One region of the Mogibacterium neglectum genome, then DNA from elsewhere that is predicted to be linked to it. Evidence: predicted binding sites of a transcription regulator. Region 1 holds the regulator's gene; the other holds the start of a gene.
The links. Region 1 encodes HrcA, which represses chaperone genes, less so after heat shock. Its sites were predicted from a motif close to TTAGCACTCNNNNNNNNNGAGTGCTAA; they were not measured.
Positions count from the first base shown of each region.

Region 2: the regulator HrcA is predicted to act here: its motif matches at 2,574-2,600, upstream of QU661_RS05910 (co-chaperone GroES).

Region 1 covers NZ_CP128647.1:436,251-444,784, forward strand. Annotated here, with positions in the region: gene QU661_RS01985 (LVIVD repeat-containing protein) at 1-1,084, shown strand, start outside; gene QU661_RS01990 (C-GCAxxG-C-C family protein) at 1,360-1,902, shown strand; gene QU661_RS01995 (TDT family transporter) at 1,935-2,855, shown strand; gene hrcA (heat-inducible transcriptional repressor HrcA) at 3,125-4,174, shown strand; gene grpE (nucleotide exchange factor GrpE) at 4,167-4,793, shown strand; gene dnaK (molecular chaperone DnaK) at 4,867-6,720, shown strand; gene dnaJ (molecular chaperone DnaJ) at 6,805-7,938, shown strand; gene QU661_RS02020 (acetate--CoA ligase family protein) at 8,131-8,534, opposite strand, start outside.
Region 2 covers NZ_CP128647.1:1,261,109-1,269,642, forward strand. Annotated here, with positions in the region: gene QU661_RS05900 (Crp/Fnr family transcriptional regulator) at 1-490, opposite strand, end outside; gene groL (chaperonin GroEL) at 503-2,131, opposite strand; gene QU661_RS05910 (co-chaperone GroES) at 2,260-2,532, opposite strand; gene QU661_RS05915 (DNA-3-methyladenine glycosylase family protein) at 2,675-3,523, opposite strand; gene QU661_RS05920 (Rid family detoxifying hydrolase) at 3,744-4,118, opposite strand; gene QU661_RS05925 (YlmH family RNA-binding protein) at 4,325-5,107, opposite strand; gene tsaA (tRNA (N6-threonylcarbamoyladenosine(37)-N6)-methyltransferase TrmO) at 5,196-5,897, opposite strand; gene QU661_RS05935 (nitroreductase family protein) at 5,992-6,678, opposite strand; gene carB (carbamoyl-phosphate synthase large subunit) at 6,717-8,534, opposite strand, start outside.

The DNA.
Region 1 (8,534 bases):
AGCTTGCTACGGTGGAACTTTGAGAGTTCTCCACGGTACTCATGAGCAACCATATTGGGGTGGATTCAAGATTTACGATATAGAAACAGACCCTTTAAATCCTAAGCTACTCGGACAGTTTGAGTGTGAAGATGGTCCGGGTGTTCATCGTAGCTTCTACAATGGTGGGGATTACGCATATATTATGGGCAGTAAACGTAATTTCAGAGGATATATCCTAAGAATTGTTGATATCTCTGATCCAGCTAATCCGACTGAAGTCGGAAGCTGGTGGGCAGATGGACAGTATCTCGGAAACAAGAAGGCATCTGACATGCCGGAGGTTGGTACTGAACCATTCATGAAGCTCCCTAATGGACATGCAATTACTGTAAAGGATGATATCGTATATGCAGCTTTTCCTAATGTAGGGTTTTGCATGATCGATGTGCACGACAAGAGTAGACCTAGACTTCTTGGAAATGTTTCCCTGAACCCTCCATTCAGTAACGGGCAGTCGGGAGCAGCTGTGCATACAGCAATGCCCCTAGGGGACAGACCATTTGCTATCGTTACCACGGAGGGCGAGAGAACATGGTACTTCGATAAAAATAGAGAAGATGGGATGTTCCACAAGATTACCAGTCAGCCTATGAACATCATTGGGATTATTGAGACATCTGATAAGGAGAACCCAGCGCTCATCTCAGTATTCCCATACCCAGAGGTACCAGAAGAGTATAAGAAATGCCACGGTGACAACTTTAATATCGTCGATGGGCAGAGAGTTGTATTTGGGCCTCACAACATGTTCGATGCGTTCGGACAGGACTGCCTAGAGAACAGAGATGACAGAGTATATAATTGCCACTTCCAGGCTGGTCTTCGCATCTACGATGTTTCGGATCCATTCGTTCCTAAAGAAATTGCGTACTTCATGCCACCAGACCCAGAAGGCACTTGGTTTGATATCGATGAAGGCACACTGTTCCCAGGACCACACATCGCACATGCTGAGGATTGTATTGTAGATGATAGAGGATACATCTATGTAGATACTTATCAGGACGGACTTTATATCGTTCGCTGTACAGTATCGAGATAAATCTTTTAGATGCTGGATTTATAGATATAATAACCATATGATTAGAATTTCAGCGATCTCCGTCACTAGGAGGTCGCTATTTTGCTTTTATGTGATAAAGTGTCCAAATATAAAAGGTATTGAATTTATTTATTTTAGACCACGATAATCCAAGTAATTATTGAAATTGTCAATATAGATGAAATTCGTTAGGTTTTGATAAGTTATCTTTGTTACAATTACTAGGAATGTATTAAATTGATGATACATTTGAAGGTATGATTGGAGGTAACAAAATGAAAGTAAATGCAAAATCTATTGATTTAGCTAAAGTGCAGGCTGAGGCTGAAGAGTCATATCGCAAGGGATTCTTCTGCTGTGAAGCAGTTATGGAAGTTATTATGGATAACTTTGAACTAGATGTTCCACATGAGATTATCAAGATGGCTTCTGGAATGGCAATCGGCGTTGGTAAGTCAGGATGTATCTGTGGGGCGCTCAACGGTGGTGTTCTTGCAATAAGCATGTTCTTTGGCAGAGACCAGCAGAAGGGACCTAAGGATCCAGAGGTTGTAAAATGTATGAGCATGACTAATGAACTTCATGACTGGTTTAGAGAGAACAACACTAAGAAGGCAGCATGTTGCCGTGTTCTCACAAGGGAGTTCGATATGAGTCAGGGTGGTCATAAGTCGCAGTGCATCTACTATACAGGAATGTGTGCCGCAAAGCCTGCTGAAATACTCGCGCGTGAACTTGGAATTGAGACAACTGGAGAAATCAAAGTTCTTTCTCACGATGACTATCTCAAGACTAGAACTACACCGCTAGAAGCTTAATACTTGTTTTGTAGAGAACGGAGAATGTGATTATGATTAAGAAAGTACCTTTTCCCATATGTGGTGTGATGCTCGGAACGGCTGCCCTCGGAAATCTACTGCAGAGTTATTCGGAGACAGTTCGAAACGTTTGCGGAATTTTGGCAGCATTTTTGTTGATCTTAATACTATTAAAGCTCGTAAAATATCCGGGTACAATAAAACAAGATTTGGATACTCCTGTTATGGCTGGGGTGGCAGCTACTTTCCCTATGGCGCTGATGATACTCAGCACATACGTTAAACCATTTATCGGGCAAGGCGCATACTTTGTCTGGATATTCGCTATAGTATTACATGTCATTCTAATCGTATATTTCACAGCGAAGTTCCTACTGAAATACGATCAGAAGAATGTTTTCACGACCTGGTTTATCGTATATGTAGGAATTGCAGTTGCTGGAGTTACTGCACCTGCGTATGAAAAGATTGGATTTGGAGCAGCGACATTTTGGTTTGGTCTAGTTACGCTGATACCGCTTCTGGTAATAGTTATCAAGAGGTATGTGGCACACCCACTGCCAGAACCAGTTAAACCACTCAGTGGGATATTTGCAGCACCTATGAGCCTTTGTATCGCGGCATACATTCAGTCAGTTCAGGTTAAGAACTTTACACTGCTTATGGTGATGTTTGTAGTCGCAACAGTACTGTATGTATATTCTCTAGTTGTCTCCCTTGGATTGTTAAAGAAATTCTATCCAAGCTTTGCAGGATTTACGTTCCCATTTGTAATCAGTGCGATTGCTACCAAGCAAACTATGGCATGTTCTGCTCTCATGGGGCATCCGCTTTCATGGTTAAGCAACATAGTTCTAGCTGAGACGGTTATAGCAACAGCGTTCGTAGCATTTGTGTATGTGAAGTATATGGTGTTTATATTTGCTGGGAATGCAGGTCATGAGGGCAAATAACGTAAATGCATCAATAAGCAGAACTGTTGCAAAAAGGCAAGAGAGTAATCTTCTAAAAAGAAGCATCTGAGATTAATATTGATAGACCTCGGCATATGACCGAGGTCTATTTTAGTGTGAACATACGCTGATGTGTATTTCACGAAAAAAACATATAGTATTCAATTTTATGTGTTGACACATTGAGACTGTGATAGTAGACTATGTGTAGTGATTAGCACTCCGTATTAATGAGTGCTAACAAAATCTTGAGGACAGGAGGGAGAGCAATGGATATAAGTAAGAGAAAGCTTCAGATCCTCCAAGCAATTATTACTGATTACGTTAAAAGTGCGGAGCCTGTCGGTTCGCGGTCACTTGCTAAGAAGTATGGATTAGGCGTCAGCCCAGCGACGATTAGAAATGAGATGGCTGATTTAGAAGAGCTTGGATACTTAACTCATCCTCATACTTCGGCAGGTCGTGTACCTTCTGATAAAGCTTATAGACTTTATGTAAATAGTCTAATGAGTAAGCACGATCTTTCACTAGAGGAAAAAGAGATTATTAACGAGAGAATGCAGGTTAGTGTGGCTGAGTTTAATCAGACTCTTCAGCAGGCTGCGGAGCTTTTATCGGATATTACAAAGCTTGCATCCTTTGCGATGACACCATCAGCAAACTGTGACACGCTAAAGTTCATAAGGCTGCTTCCGGTAGATGAAGCCACAATCGTGTTGATGATAGTTTCGGATACAGGTAATGTTAACAATACTACGCTTAAAGTGGATGTTGCTTATACGCCTGAGGCTCTAGAAGTTTTGAGCAAGTCGATGACATATAACTATAAGGGAAATACGATAGATGAGGCCCTTAAGAAATCGATTATCGCAGATTTCAATTCTGACCTCGAAGCGATGAGTCCGTTGGCAAGTAAGATTATGCCTAATTTCATGAAGACACTTGAGGACATGCTCAATGTCAATCTCTACATGGAAGGCTTGACTAATATATTCAATATTCCTGAGTACAGCAGCATTGATAAGGCGAAAGCTTTTATCGAGCTAGTTAGCAAGAAGGATGAATTTGCTAAGGATATGCTTCAGCGTGACGATGGAATAATCGTAACTATAGGAGATGAAAATAGCGATTCTTCGATGAAAGATTGTTCTCTAGTAACAGCGACATATCACGTAGATGGTAAATTGATAGGAAAGATTGGTGTAATCGGACCGACACGCATGAACTACAGTGAGGTTACTTCAATTATGGAGTACTTAACTGAGAACCTCAGTAAATCGTTCTTACTAAGTGAAGGAAAGGAAATTAAGGATGACTGAAGAGAAAAAGATTAATATCAATCAAGCTGAAGATCAGACAAAGGTGACAGAAGAGATTAAGGCTGAAACATCAGAATCAATAGATGACAATATAGAAAATGAAAAAGCACCGCAAAAAGAGGAGCAGCCTAAATCCTCCGAAAACGCCAAAGGAAATGGTGAGGAGACTGCTGCCGAAGATGATAGCAAGAAAGCGGAAGCTGAAGAGAACGGTGATACAAAATACATCAGATTGATGGCAGAGTTTCAGAATTACAAGAAGAGAGTGGCAAAGGAAAAGTCTGACATCCATGCGTATGCAAATGAGAAGATTGTAACTGAACTACTCGAGGTTCTAGATAATTTCGAAAGAGCACTCGCAAGCGATGCTTCGGCAGACGTAGAAGGATATGCAAAGGGAATGAAACTGATCTTTGATCAATTGCTTGGAGTGTTAACTAAGTCTGGGCTTTTGGAAGTTGAAGCTTTGGGTGAAGATTTCGATCCTAACATGCATAACGCAGTTATGACAGCGGATAGTGAGGAGTACGGTAGCAACAAGGTTTGCAGTGTGCTTCAGAAGGGATATACCCTTAATGGAAAGGTCATTAGACCGTCGATGGTTACCGTCGCAAAGTAGTAGTGCGATAGCATGAAAGACGTGTACATAAATTTAGTAAATTAAGATTTCTTATATGAAAGGAAGTAAAAAAATGAGCAAGATAATTGGAATTGATTTAGGAACAACAAATAGTTGTGTAGCCGTTCTAGAGGGCGGAGAACCAGTGGTAATCGCAAATGCAGAGGGTTCAAGAACTACTCCATCTGTAGTTGCATTCACTAAAAATGGTGAGAGACTAGTAGGAGAGACTGCTAAGAGACAAGCTATAACTAATCCAGATAGAACTATCGCTTCTATCAAGAGACATATGGGTGAGAGCTATACTGTAGAGATTGATGGCAAGAGCTACACTCCACAGGATATTTCAGCTATGATATTAGGAAAGCTCAAGTCTGATGCTGAAGCTTACCTCGGAGAAAAGGTTTCAGAGGCTGTAATCACAGTTCCTGCATACTTCTCCGATGCACAGAAACAGGCTACAAAGGATGCTGGTAAGATTGCAGGACTCGATGTAAAGAGAATTATCAATGAACCAACCGCTGCATCGCTAGCATATGGACTAGACAAGGCGGACGGATCACAGAAGATTCTCGTATACGATTTAGGTGGTGGTACATTCGATGTATCAGTGCTTGAACTAGGAGACGGAGTATTTGAAGTACTAGCTACAAACGGAGATACACATCTCGGTGGAGATGACTTCGATAACGCAGTTCTCGACTTCTTAGCTGATTCCTTCATGGCAGAGCACGGAATTGATCTTAGAAAAGATAACATGGCTCTACAGAGACTTAAGGAAGCTGCAGAAAAGGCTAAGAAAGAGTTATCAAGTGCTCAGACAACTAAGATTAATCTGCCATTCATCACAGTTTCTGAAGCTGGCCCGCTCCACATGGATATGGATCTTACAAGAGCTAGATTTGACCAACTTACAAGCGATCTAGTAGATAGAAGTATTGAGCCAATGAAGAAGGCTATGGCAGATGCTGGAGTAACTAACTCTGATATCGCTAAAGTAATCCTCGTTGGTGGTTCGACTCGTATTCCGGCAGTTCAGGCTGCAGTTCAGAAAGTGACGGGTAAAGAGCCATTTAAGGGAATCAACCCTGATGAGTGCGTTGCAGTAGGTGCTTCAATCCAGGCTGGTGTACTTACAGGTGAGGTAAATGATGTTCTTCTGCTCGACGTTACTCCACTGTCACTTTCTATCGAGACACTCGGTGGTGTAGCAACTAAGCTAATCGAGAGAAACACAACTATTCCAACTAAGAAGAGCCAGATTTTCTCGACAGCAGCAGATAATCAGACTGCAGTAGATGTTCACGTAATGCAGGGAGAAAGAGAGATGGCTGCCGACAATATCACGCTAGGAAGATTCCAGCTAACGGGCATTGCTCCAGCTCCTCGTGGAATACCACAGATTGAGGTTACATTTGATATAGATGCTAATGGTATCGTAAATGTAAGCGCTAAAGACCTCGGAACTGGTAAAGAGCAGCAGATTACAATTACGTCTTCAACTAAGCTTTCTGAGGATGAGATAAATGCTAAGATCAAGGAAGCTGAACAGTATGCTGAAGAGGATAAGAAGAAGAAGGAAGAAGTAGAGGTTAAAAACCAGGCTGAAGGAATTCTCTTCGAAACTGAAAAGCAGATGAATGAGCTAGGAGACAAGGTTGCAGCAGATGAGAAGTCTAAGGTTGATGCTGCAAGGGAAGACCTTAAGAAGGCAGTAGAGGCTAATGACATTGAGGATATTAAGGCTAAGATTGAAGCTCTTACGCAGGCTTTCTATCCAATTTCATCAAGAATCTATCAGGAAGCTCAGCAGGCGCAGGCAGGAACTACAGAAGCTGGTGAGCAGTCACAGGACGGAGCACAGAGTGCAGGTCCAAGTGGTAACACTGTAGATGCTGATTATGAAGTTGTAGACGAAGACAAATAAGTCTAAATACAGCAGGTGATTACTGCCGGCACTTAGTGCCGGCAGTTCACTGATTTAATAAATTTATCGTTGGAAGGAAATAATATGGCAGAAAAGAGAGATTATTATGAGGTGCTAGGCATCCAGAAAGGCGCTTCCGAAGACGAAATCAAGAAAGCTTATCGCAAGATGGCGATTAAGTATCATCCTGATAAGAATCCAGGAGATAAGAAAGCTGAAGAAAAATTCAAGGAAGCCAATGAAGCATACGCTGTATTGTCGGATCCTGATAAAAAGAATAAGTATGACAGATTTGGACACGCAGGAGTAGATCCGAATGCAGGCTTTGGCGATGGAGCGGGCTTTGGAGGAGGCTTCGGTGGCTTTGAAGATATATTCGATATGTTTGGAGGCGGTTTCGGTGGTTTCGGCGGACGCGGTGCAAAGAGAAATGGCCCACGTAAGGGTAATGACCTACAGAAGTCGATTACGATTGAATTTACAGAAGCTATATTTGGTTGTAGAAAAGAGATTAGGCTAACCAAAGAAGTTAAATGTAAAACTTGTAGCGGTGAAGGGACAGCCCCTGGAACGCATAAGCATACCTGTGAGAAGTGTGGCGGAACTGGTCAGGTTTCCCGTGTATCACAGACTCCTTTTGGCACTTTCCAAAATGTAACAACTTGTGATGCATGTGGTGGAACCGGTCAAGTAATAGAAAAGCCTTGCCCTGATTGTCACGGCAAAGGCACGGTTAGAAAAACCGTTACGCTTAAGATTGATATTCCGGCTGGAGTTGATAGCGACAGTATCATACCAATTCGTGGAGAGGGTGAACCTGGTGTAAATGGAGGTTCGTCCGGCGACCTTTATATCGTCTTAAACGTAAAGCCGCACAAGATTTACAAGAGACGTGGTGATGACCTATACCTGACAATGCCTATTTCATACGATCAGGCAGTTCTCGGTGACAAGGTCAAGGTACCGGGTTTCAACGAGACTTATTCTTATACCCTTGCGCCAGGAACACAAACGGGTTCTAACTTCAGGCTTAAGGGTAAGGGTGTTAAAAACCCTAGAACCGGCAGATATGGTGACCTTTATGTAAAGGTAAATATCGAGGTTCCTACTAAGCTTAATGCGAAGGAGAAAAAGGCGATTAAGGACATGGCCGAGACATTCTCAGAGAATTCGTATCCACGCAAAAAGGAGTTTAGCAAACTAAAGTTTGATAAATAAAGTAAATATAAAGATAAACAAAAAATAGTAAGAAAAATAATAAATAAGCATTCAAAAATATAACACAAAATACATGGGGTTGCCGCACAAAAATTGCAGCAACCCCATGTTAGTTAGTAATTATAATCCTGTTCAGATATTTTTTCTACGAATGACTTCAATTATTTTTTTATTAAGTAATAACTGTTACGTTTATCCTTTGTTGATTTTTCCATATTGATACAGAGCAACCATCGCATTAACAGCCTGTTCTGCGGTTGCATACGCAGGGATGCCATGATCCCTTAGTTTAAGGATGGCTTCCTGGCACTCGTTTCCGCCCTGGCATTCCATAATGAACGGTTTACCGAGGTGACGATAGGTATCATGTATGCGGATAACCAAATCAGTAACTGCATCCACATCAGTCACGGCAGTAGGGCAAATCGAACCGATAATGCCGTGTACGTTAGGGTCACGCATAGCCTGTGTAAAGGCTCCTTTGTACTGAATTGGTGAGGCTGTTCCTGAAATATCAACAGGGTTCAATGGAGAACCGAACATAGGCATATAAGCACGAATTCTGTCAGATAGACTTGGTGAAATCTCGTTCAGCT
Region 2 (8,534 bases), 820 kb from region 1:
GACAGGATAGTATCCTCAGCCTCATATTTAGCGCGTAGGCATTCCTCGCAAAGCTCATCAGCATATTATTGATCAGCTGATTATGATATCCACAGCCGCTTCCACAGGTTTCCGCCATGAACTCTCGTGGCAATGCAATGACCTTGGTATCACAAGTAGCCTGAGCAAATACACCGTACTTCTCTTTGCCGAGAAATAGCAGTATATCTCCAAACACCTCACCAGTATCTGTAAAGTTTCCGATAACTCTCCTGTTGCCGTCGAAGGAATCATAACCGATTCGTACACCGCCATCTAGGAGAATGTGGAGCTTGGTTGGTTCATCCTCTTCAGTGAATATCATGTCTCCCTTCTTGAATGAGAGGCAGAGTGCACCACTGCATGTGAAGCAGTTGTGCACGTCATCTACCGTCATATTCTCAAAAAGCGGACTGACAGTAAGGCGTCCAGCTATTGCTCTATCTGTCTTTGATGATGCTCTTGCTGCCATATCCTTTGCCTATTACATCATGCCCATTCCGCCGCCTGCAGGCATTGCAGGTGCAGCTGGCAAATCTTCCTTAATCTCAGAAATTCCAGCTTCAGTAGTGAGAAGCATACCTGCTACACTTGAAGCGTTCTGAAGCGCAGATCTAGTAACCTTAACCGGGTCAACGATACCAGCTTCAATCATGTCTACGTACGCCTCTGTTGCTGCATTAAATCCTACGCCCTTCTTGGACTCCTTAACCTTAGCAACAATTACGCTACCTTCAAATCCAGCGTTCTCAGCAATCTGTCTAACTGGCTCCTCTAGTGCTCTGACTACGATTCTAGCACCAGTCTTCATATCTCCTTCTAGGCTCTCAGCATACTCAGATACCTTATCGATTGCACAGATAAGCGATGTACCACCACCTGCAACGATGCCTTCCTCAACAGCTGCCCTTGTAGCATTGAGAGCATCCTCAAGTCTGAGCTTCTTCTCCTTTAACTCTGTCTCTGTGGCAGCTCCAGCATTGATAACTGCAACTCCGCCAACTAGCTTAGCAAGTCTCTCCTGTAGCTTCTCTCTGTCGAAATCAGAAGTCGAATCCTCGATCTCTCCCTTGATTTTCTCAACTCTCTCTTCGATTTCAGCCTTATTTCCAGCACCGTTAACGATTACTGTATGATCCTTATTAACCTTAACAGTTCCAGCCTTACCGAGCATGTCCACTGTAGCTTCCTTAAGCTCGTATCCTAGCTCCTCGCTGATAACAGTACCGCCTGTGAGGATTGCGATATCCTCCATCATAGCCTTTCTTCTGTCGCCAAATCCAGGGGCCTTTACAGCCACTACATCAAGAGTTCCTCTTAACTTGTTAACAACGAGTGTTGCGAGCGCCTCGCCATCTACGTCATCTGCAACGATGAGCAACTTCTTACCGGACTTCATGATGTCCTCAAGAAGTGGAACTAGGTCCTGGATGTTGGAAATCTTCTTGTCTGTAAGAAGGATATATGGGTTATCGAGAACTGCTTCCATCTTCTCAGAATTAGCTGCCATATATGGTGACAGGTATCCTCTATCGAACTGCATACCCTCAACTACATCTAGTGTAGTGCCGAGAGATCTAGATTCTTCGACTGTTATTACTCCGTCAGTTCCTACCTTCTCCATAGCCTCTGAGATGAGCTCTCCAATCTCTCTATCTCCTGCTGAAACAGAAGCGACCTGAGCTACGCTCTCCTTGTCATCTACCTTAACTGCACTGTTCTTGAGGTACTCAACTGCAACCTCTACAGCACCGCTGATTCCCTTCTTGAGAACCATTGGATTAGCACCAGCAGTTACGTTCTTGAAGCCCTCGCGAACGATTGCCTGTGTTAGCAGTGTAGCTGTAGTAGTTCCATCACCTGCTACATCGTTAGTCTTGGTAGCAACTTCCTTAACCAGTTGAGCACCCATGTTCTCAACCTGATCTTCGAGCTCAATCTCCTTAGCGATTGAAACTCCGTCGTTAGTAATAAGCGGAGATCCATATGATCTCTCGATGAGAACATTTCTGCCTTTAGGTCCAAGTGTAATTTTAACCGTATCTGCAAGCTTATCTACGCCTGCGAGGAGTTTTCTTCTTGACTCCTCTCCATAATGTAAATCCTTTGCCATTTTAGCTTCCTCCTATATATATGCACCAATCAAGGTGCGTGATTAGATTTAAACTACTGTCTTTGCAATATTATGCATATCTGTCTCTCTTTGCAGTGTGTAACTATACCTCTGTAGAGGCTAAGCAATTACTCGATTACTGCCAAGATATCCTTCTGGCTCAAGATGATATAATCCTCACCACCGTACTTGAGCTCTGTGCCGCCGTACTTTGAGAATATAACCTTATCTCCAACCTTTACTTCCATCTTCTCGTCTTCAGTTCCTGGACCTACTGCGAGGACCTCAGCCTCCTGTGGCTTCTCCTTGGCACTTGCCGAAAGTATCAGACCGCCTTCCGTCTTCTCAAGTGCTTCACTACGTTTAATTACGACTCTTGCACCTAGTGGCTTTATTCCTATACTCATTTGTAACCTCCTAATCATAAGTCTTATTCATATTGTTAGCACTCAATTATTAAGAGTGCTAAGCTCTATAACATAATTTTACTCAGCACCTCATATGTTGTCAACACGGCACTATGAATTAAATGTGAAAATATCTTCACTTCATGCTTCTATAGTAATAGAACAGATATTGCTGCGCGATGCCTCCTAAATCTCCGAAGTGCTCGTCTGCAAACTTCTGCATGCCTTTGATATCCTTTATGTCAAAACCATAGAGGTCAACCATTATCTTCTTCATCCAGATATCTATAGGAAATGCAGTAAAGTCTCTTAATCCAAATAGCAATATGCAGTTCGCAACCTTAGGTCCGACGCCTAAATATGATAGTAGCGCTTTGTGCTTCTCTTCCGTCGTTCCCGTCGGTATACCTTGCTCCGCAAAGTGCTTAGGTGCCGATACGATGTAGGCATTCCTGTACCCGAGTTTCAGGTCTGCAAGTTCTCCAAGCGTGGCCTTAGATAGTTGATCAGGTGTCGGAAATGCGTATCTCACCTCACCCATGAATTCACCTATCTCTGTGCCGTAATTCTTCGCTAACGACTCGATGCATTTCTTAATCCTTGGAATATTGTTGTTCTGTGAGACTATAAAGGAAATTAGCACCTCCCAGTAGTCCTGATTGAGTATTCTGATACCGTGGCATATGTCAATTGACCTTGCTAGCTTAGGTTCGCCCCTTAGAAGAGTCTTCTTCATAGCACTGTAGTCCGTATCCAAATCGAAATATCTATGCCAGTACTCCTCACTTCCGCCTGTGCACTCAATTATGAGTGCGCACGAATCATCATAATGCTCAAGCGAAACGTGTGCAGCATAGCCTCCTGTAACACCTATGTATGAACCATCCTCGCACTCATTCCAGCGAAAACACTGTCCACACTCGAACACATGAGGTAACTCTATATCGTGCAAATTATCAAATCTAATAACCTTAATGTTGTTCATAAGTCCGTCCTTTCATAATGGCTATTATACATGAAATTTCCATTCTGATTGATAGGAGTTGCAAATAAAATGACCGCCAGCAAGCATTTGCAGGCGATCACTTATGTTACAGCTACTCAAATTCAGTCGATTATCATAGTTACTGCTCCGAAATTAGTGAATTTCCAGCTATTGAAAATTTCAATATGGGTTTTCGTCACAGTTTTTTATTTCGTAGATTTTACTTTACTGCAATAATTTCCACTTCACAGAGTGCTCCTGCTGGAAGTGCTGTGATTGCAACACAGGATCTAGCTGGTTTTGAAGTGAAATACTTAGCATACACTTCATTGAAATCCTTGAACTCTGTCATATCGAGGATATAGCAAGTGGTCTTAACTACGTTATCGTAAGTCATGCCATTAGCCTTAAGAATCTCTCCTACATTTTTACAAGCCTGCTCGCACTGGCTCTGCACATCTTCGCCTACAAACTTTCCTGTCTCAGGGTCGATTCCGATTGCGCCAGAAGCATAAAGTGTATTTCCTGCCATCACTGCCTGTGAATATGGTCCGAGAGCTACAGGAGCAGTCTTGATATCGGTATATTCAAACATTTGTCTACCTCCGATGAAATTATTATTTAGAAAAATATATTACATTTTGATTGTAACACTAGCGAGAAACTAGTTCAAACAGCTACCTGATAGTATCAATGACTTATGTTTCTAAAAGCGTAATCTCCGCTAGGTTTGATTTCCATTTCGATCCCCATTATGCATGGTTCATTACTATGACGCTTACAGTTTATTTTCCATGCTACCTAAATGAACACCTTAAACTCAGCCCAGATTCTCCCCTTCTTGGAGAGTCCAGAGAATTCTGTGAGCACTGCCTTTCCCTTGCCGCGTAGAACTATCGTGTTGCCTTCATCTATACGCTTATCTATCTTGGTTACTTCATCGTGATTTACAAATACGATGCCACCCTTTATGGCTCTCACCGCTTCACTTCGAGAGACATGAAATGCTGCTGACACGACGTTATCCAGTCTTGGTGAAGAGAGCGTATCTCTAACCGATTTCACCATCTGCTCGGGGACTTTCAGATTGCATATCTCAGAGGCCGTGATCTGGAGATTTGTATGACCTGCGCTGTGAAATTCGGATAGAAGAAAATCTACGATTTCTGAATTTATAATCATGTCAGCACCTTTATCATTTACCAGGATATCACCGATCACAGACCTATCGAGTCCGAGCGATAGAACAGAACCGAGATAGTCCCTGTGTGTGAGCTTTCTGCCACCAGGAGAAGCCTTGATATGGAGCACCGAGAGTGGGGAAATCATCTCCAGCGCTTCCTCGAGAGTATCTGCATAGACATCCGGAACGAACATGAGAATTCCCCTCTCGGCATCCTCGTAGCCACCGTAGAAAAATGATTTGACGTCATTCCTCCCCCTGACTACGCGCATGGCAAGCGACTGTTCGTGCATGTTGAGAAAACCTGTCGTGGTAATGTAGCTACCGCGTTCAGCCTGCTCTAGCTTATCCTCTATTCGCGCTGTAATAATCTTGTCGTTATCCATGTTCTTATCTATCAAAATGATCTATCTGTTTCTCTTATCATTATTCTATTTTCTGTTCTATTTACTTGCTTTAATTCGACATTAAATGATTTTATCAGTGGCTTTAAAGCTTCTTCACCGATGTGACAACCAACTTTCCGCCTTGAAACTCAAACTCTATATCCACGTTTGCAAACGCCATCTTACAAGGCTTTACAGATTCTCTATCATATGCATCACGTGGATCAAGTTCAAGAATCCTCATGAGTGGCGCGCGAAACTCTTCATCTACTTTTGAAAGTAAATTCTCTGGAAATTCCACATCTATCGCAGTGTCGACACCATGTGCAAACCCTTTATCTGCATCTGTGATGATATCACTATATGGGACATACGGCTTGATGTCGTATATAGGCGTTCCGTCAAGGAGATCTGCTCCTTCAACGATAAGGCTGAGCTTACCACTCACATTTCTTATCTCAAGTAGCTTAACTGCGGACATGCCAAGTGAGTTCGGTCTATATGGCGACCTTGTGGCAAATACCCCCTTACGTATATCTCCGCCAAGTCGAGGGGGTCTCACAGTCGGTTTCCACGCTGGGTTCTTCACATTCATATCTATCTTGTTACGTGAGAATCCCCAAATTAGCCAAATGTGAGAGAACTCTTCGAGTCCTCTCACAGCGTCTGGATTATTAAATTCGTCGCCGAAGACTATCTCCGACTTCAGACCTTGTACGAGCCTCGGCTGCCTCGGTATACCGTACTTCTGCTTGAATGCAGATTTAATGACGGCAATCTTGCGAATCTCATGTATATCGTTCATAATCCTATCCTATAACTAATGTATCATGCGGTTAGAAGCATTAGATTTTTGATGCACTTAATTATATTTCGAATTGCAACATATGCGCGTATCACTATGCCCAAACGAACTCCTTTGGCGATGCTCCAATTTCGAAATGGTACTTCACTATACCAACATCGAGCTTAGTGAACTTTCCAAATCCTGATTTTATCTTGACTCTATCCCCACTTATCGCAAAAGTAAATTTCTGCCTATTCATGGCTGTAGGTGCTAAAAGCGCCATCTCTACACCCTTCTTGAACCACTCAGGTGTGTCCTCGTATCTTGAGATCCTTGAAGACTTGCCATCGAACACATCCTCTGGCTTCTTAGATTTTCTGATAGACCCCATAGTCTGTCCATATCCAAGAGCGATTACGGCAACTATCTTCTCATCGTGCCCAACGTCGATGACCTCCTTGACCTTCTTGTACGTTCCGCCGACCCAGCAAGTGTTTAACCCATGTTGCATGCAGCGAATCACTAACTTCTCACCGTAGTACCCCGCCTTGTCATCGAGGTCATCGCGCCTCCTGCCGACTACGGTGATGTAATTTTTGACGTTAGAAAATTTTCCGTATTTTGCAAGTAAACTCGAGAACGCCTTTGGCTCATCCTGTATAAGCTGGAAATGCATGTCTCCCTCGCGGTTACACTGCTGAATCATGACCTTGAGGTCTTCTACCGCCTTCGTGTCAATAGGCCTATCCTCGTAAGCACGCACGGAGTGTCTCATCTTTACACACTCTCTTATGTTCATAGCTCCCTCCTCTGCTTGAATAATAACTAATTATAACACTAAGCATCGATTGTGGACACCTTAAATGTTATATCATCTAGTGCCTTTAGCAGTACTCTCACGGTATCAAGTGAAGTGAGCGTAGTCACGCTATTTTCAGCTGCACACTTTCTGATGCGACTACCCATGGAGTTCGCATCTACGGATCTGATATCTCCGATATTAATCACGTAAGTAACGTAACCCTGTCTGAACTCATCCATTACTGCATCCAGACTATTATCTGTATGCTCGAAGCTTCTGGTCTTAACACCGTTATTTTTCAGGAACTGTGCCGTACCCTCTGTCGCTTCGATGTTGAATCCTAGATCGTAGAAGCCTCTGATTAGAGGAAGTGCATCCTCCTTAGACTCGTCGTTGATCGATGCAAATACCGTTCCGTAATTCTGCATCCTCATGCCTGCCGCCTGCATGGCCTTGTAAAAAGCACGCATCATATCATCATCATACCCGATGGCTTCGCCAGTTGATTTCATCTCAGGCGATAGTCTTATATCCATTCCAGAGAGCTTTGCGAATGAGAACGCTGGCACCTTTACATACCATCTCTTCTTCTCGAGCGGCTTCACACCCTTGAACCCTTGCTCCTCTAAGCTGATTCCGAGCATTACCTTGGATGCGATATCTGCAAGGTTGTATCCGGTAGCCTTGGAAAGGAATGGGACGGTTCTCGAGGATCTTGGATTTACCTCGATTATATACACATTTTCAGAAGAATCGACAATGAATTGGATGTTGAATAGCCCGCGAATACCTATTCCGAGACCCAGCTTCTCTGTGTAATCCCTAATAGTCTCCTTGACATCCTCTGAGATGGAGCATGGTGGGTAGATACTAATCGAGTCTCCAGAGTGAACACCTGTACGTTCAACGAGCTCCATGATGCCTGGGATAAATACATCTGTACCATCGCAGATCGCATCCACCTCGATTTCCTTCCCGCGGATATAGTGGTCAACGAGCACTGGTTTATCTTCGTCGATTTCCACGGCTGTTCTCAGGTACTGTCTGAGCTGAGTCTCGTCCGCAACAATTCTCATCGCTCTACCGCCAAGCACGAAGCTTGGTCTAACAAGTACCGGATAACCTATCTCCTTAGCAACTTCGCAACCTTCATCTATGTCAGTGACTGCTTTTCCTTCTGGCTTAGCGATACCGAGCTTCTGGAGCAGTTTATCGAACTCATCTCTATCCTCGGCAGCGTTGATTGCTGCACAGTCAGTTCCGATAATCTTTACACCCCTTTCATCGAGAGCATTCGCAAGGTTCACAGCTGTCTGTCCTCCTAGCGAAACGATTACACCATCTGGTTTCTCGAGTCTTAGGATATTCATAACATCCTCGACACAAAGTGGCTCAAAGTAGAGCTTATCTGCAGTCGTGTAGTCTGTCGAAACTGTCTCAGGGTTGTTATTTATGATTATAGCCTCACAGCCCTGACTGCGGAGAGTCTTTACCGCCTGAACTGTCGAGTAATCGAACTCAATGCCCTGCCCGATTCGGATTGGCCCCGAACCTAGAACTACAATCTTCCTCTTGCCAGAATTCCTAGTTATCTTGGTCTCACTTCCGTCAAAGGTCGAATAAAAGTATGGCACATATGCATCCTTCGATCCTGCACACGAATCTATCATCTTGTACTCTGGGAATAGCTCGACTGCCTCGCGTAGCTTCCATACCTGCTCTTCTGTTACATTCCAAAGCCTTGCAATTTCAACATCTGAAAATCCGTACTGCTTGGCTATCCTCAGTCTTGCGACGTCGTTTTTATTAGCTTTCAGTTCGTTCTCAATTGAGATAATATTCTCGAACATCTC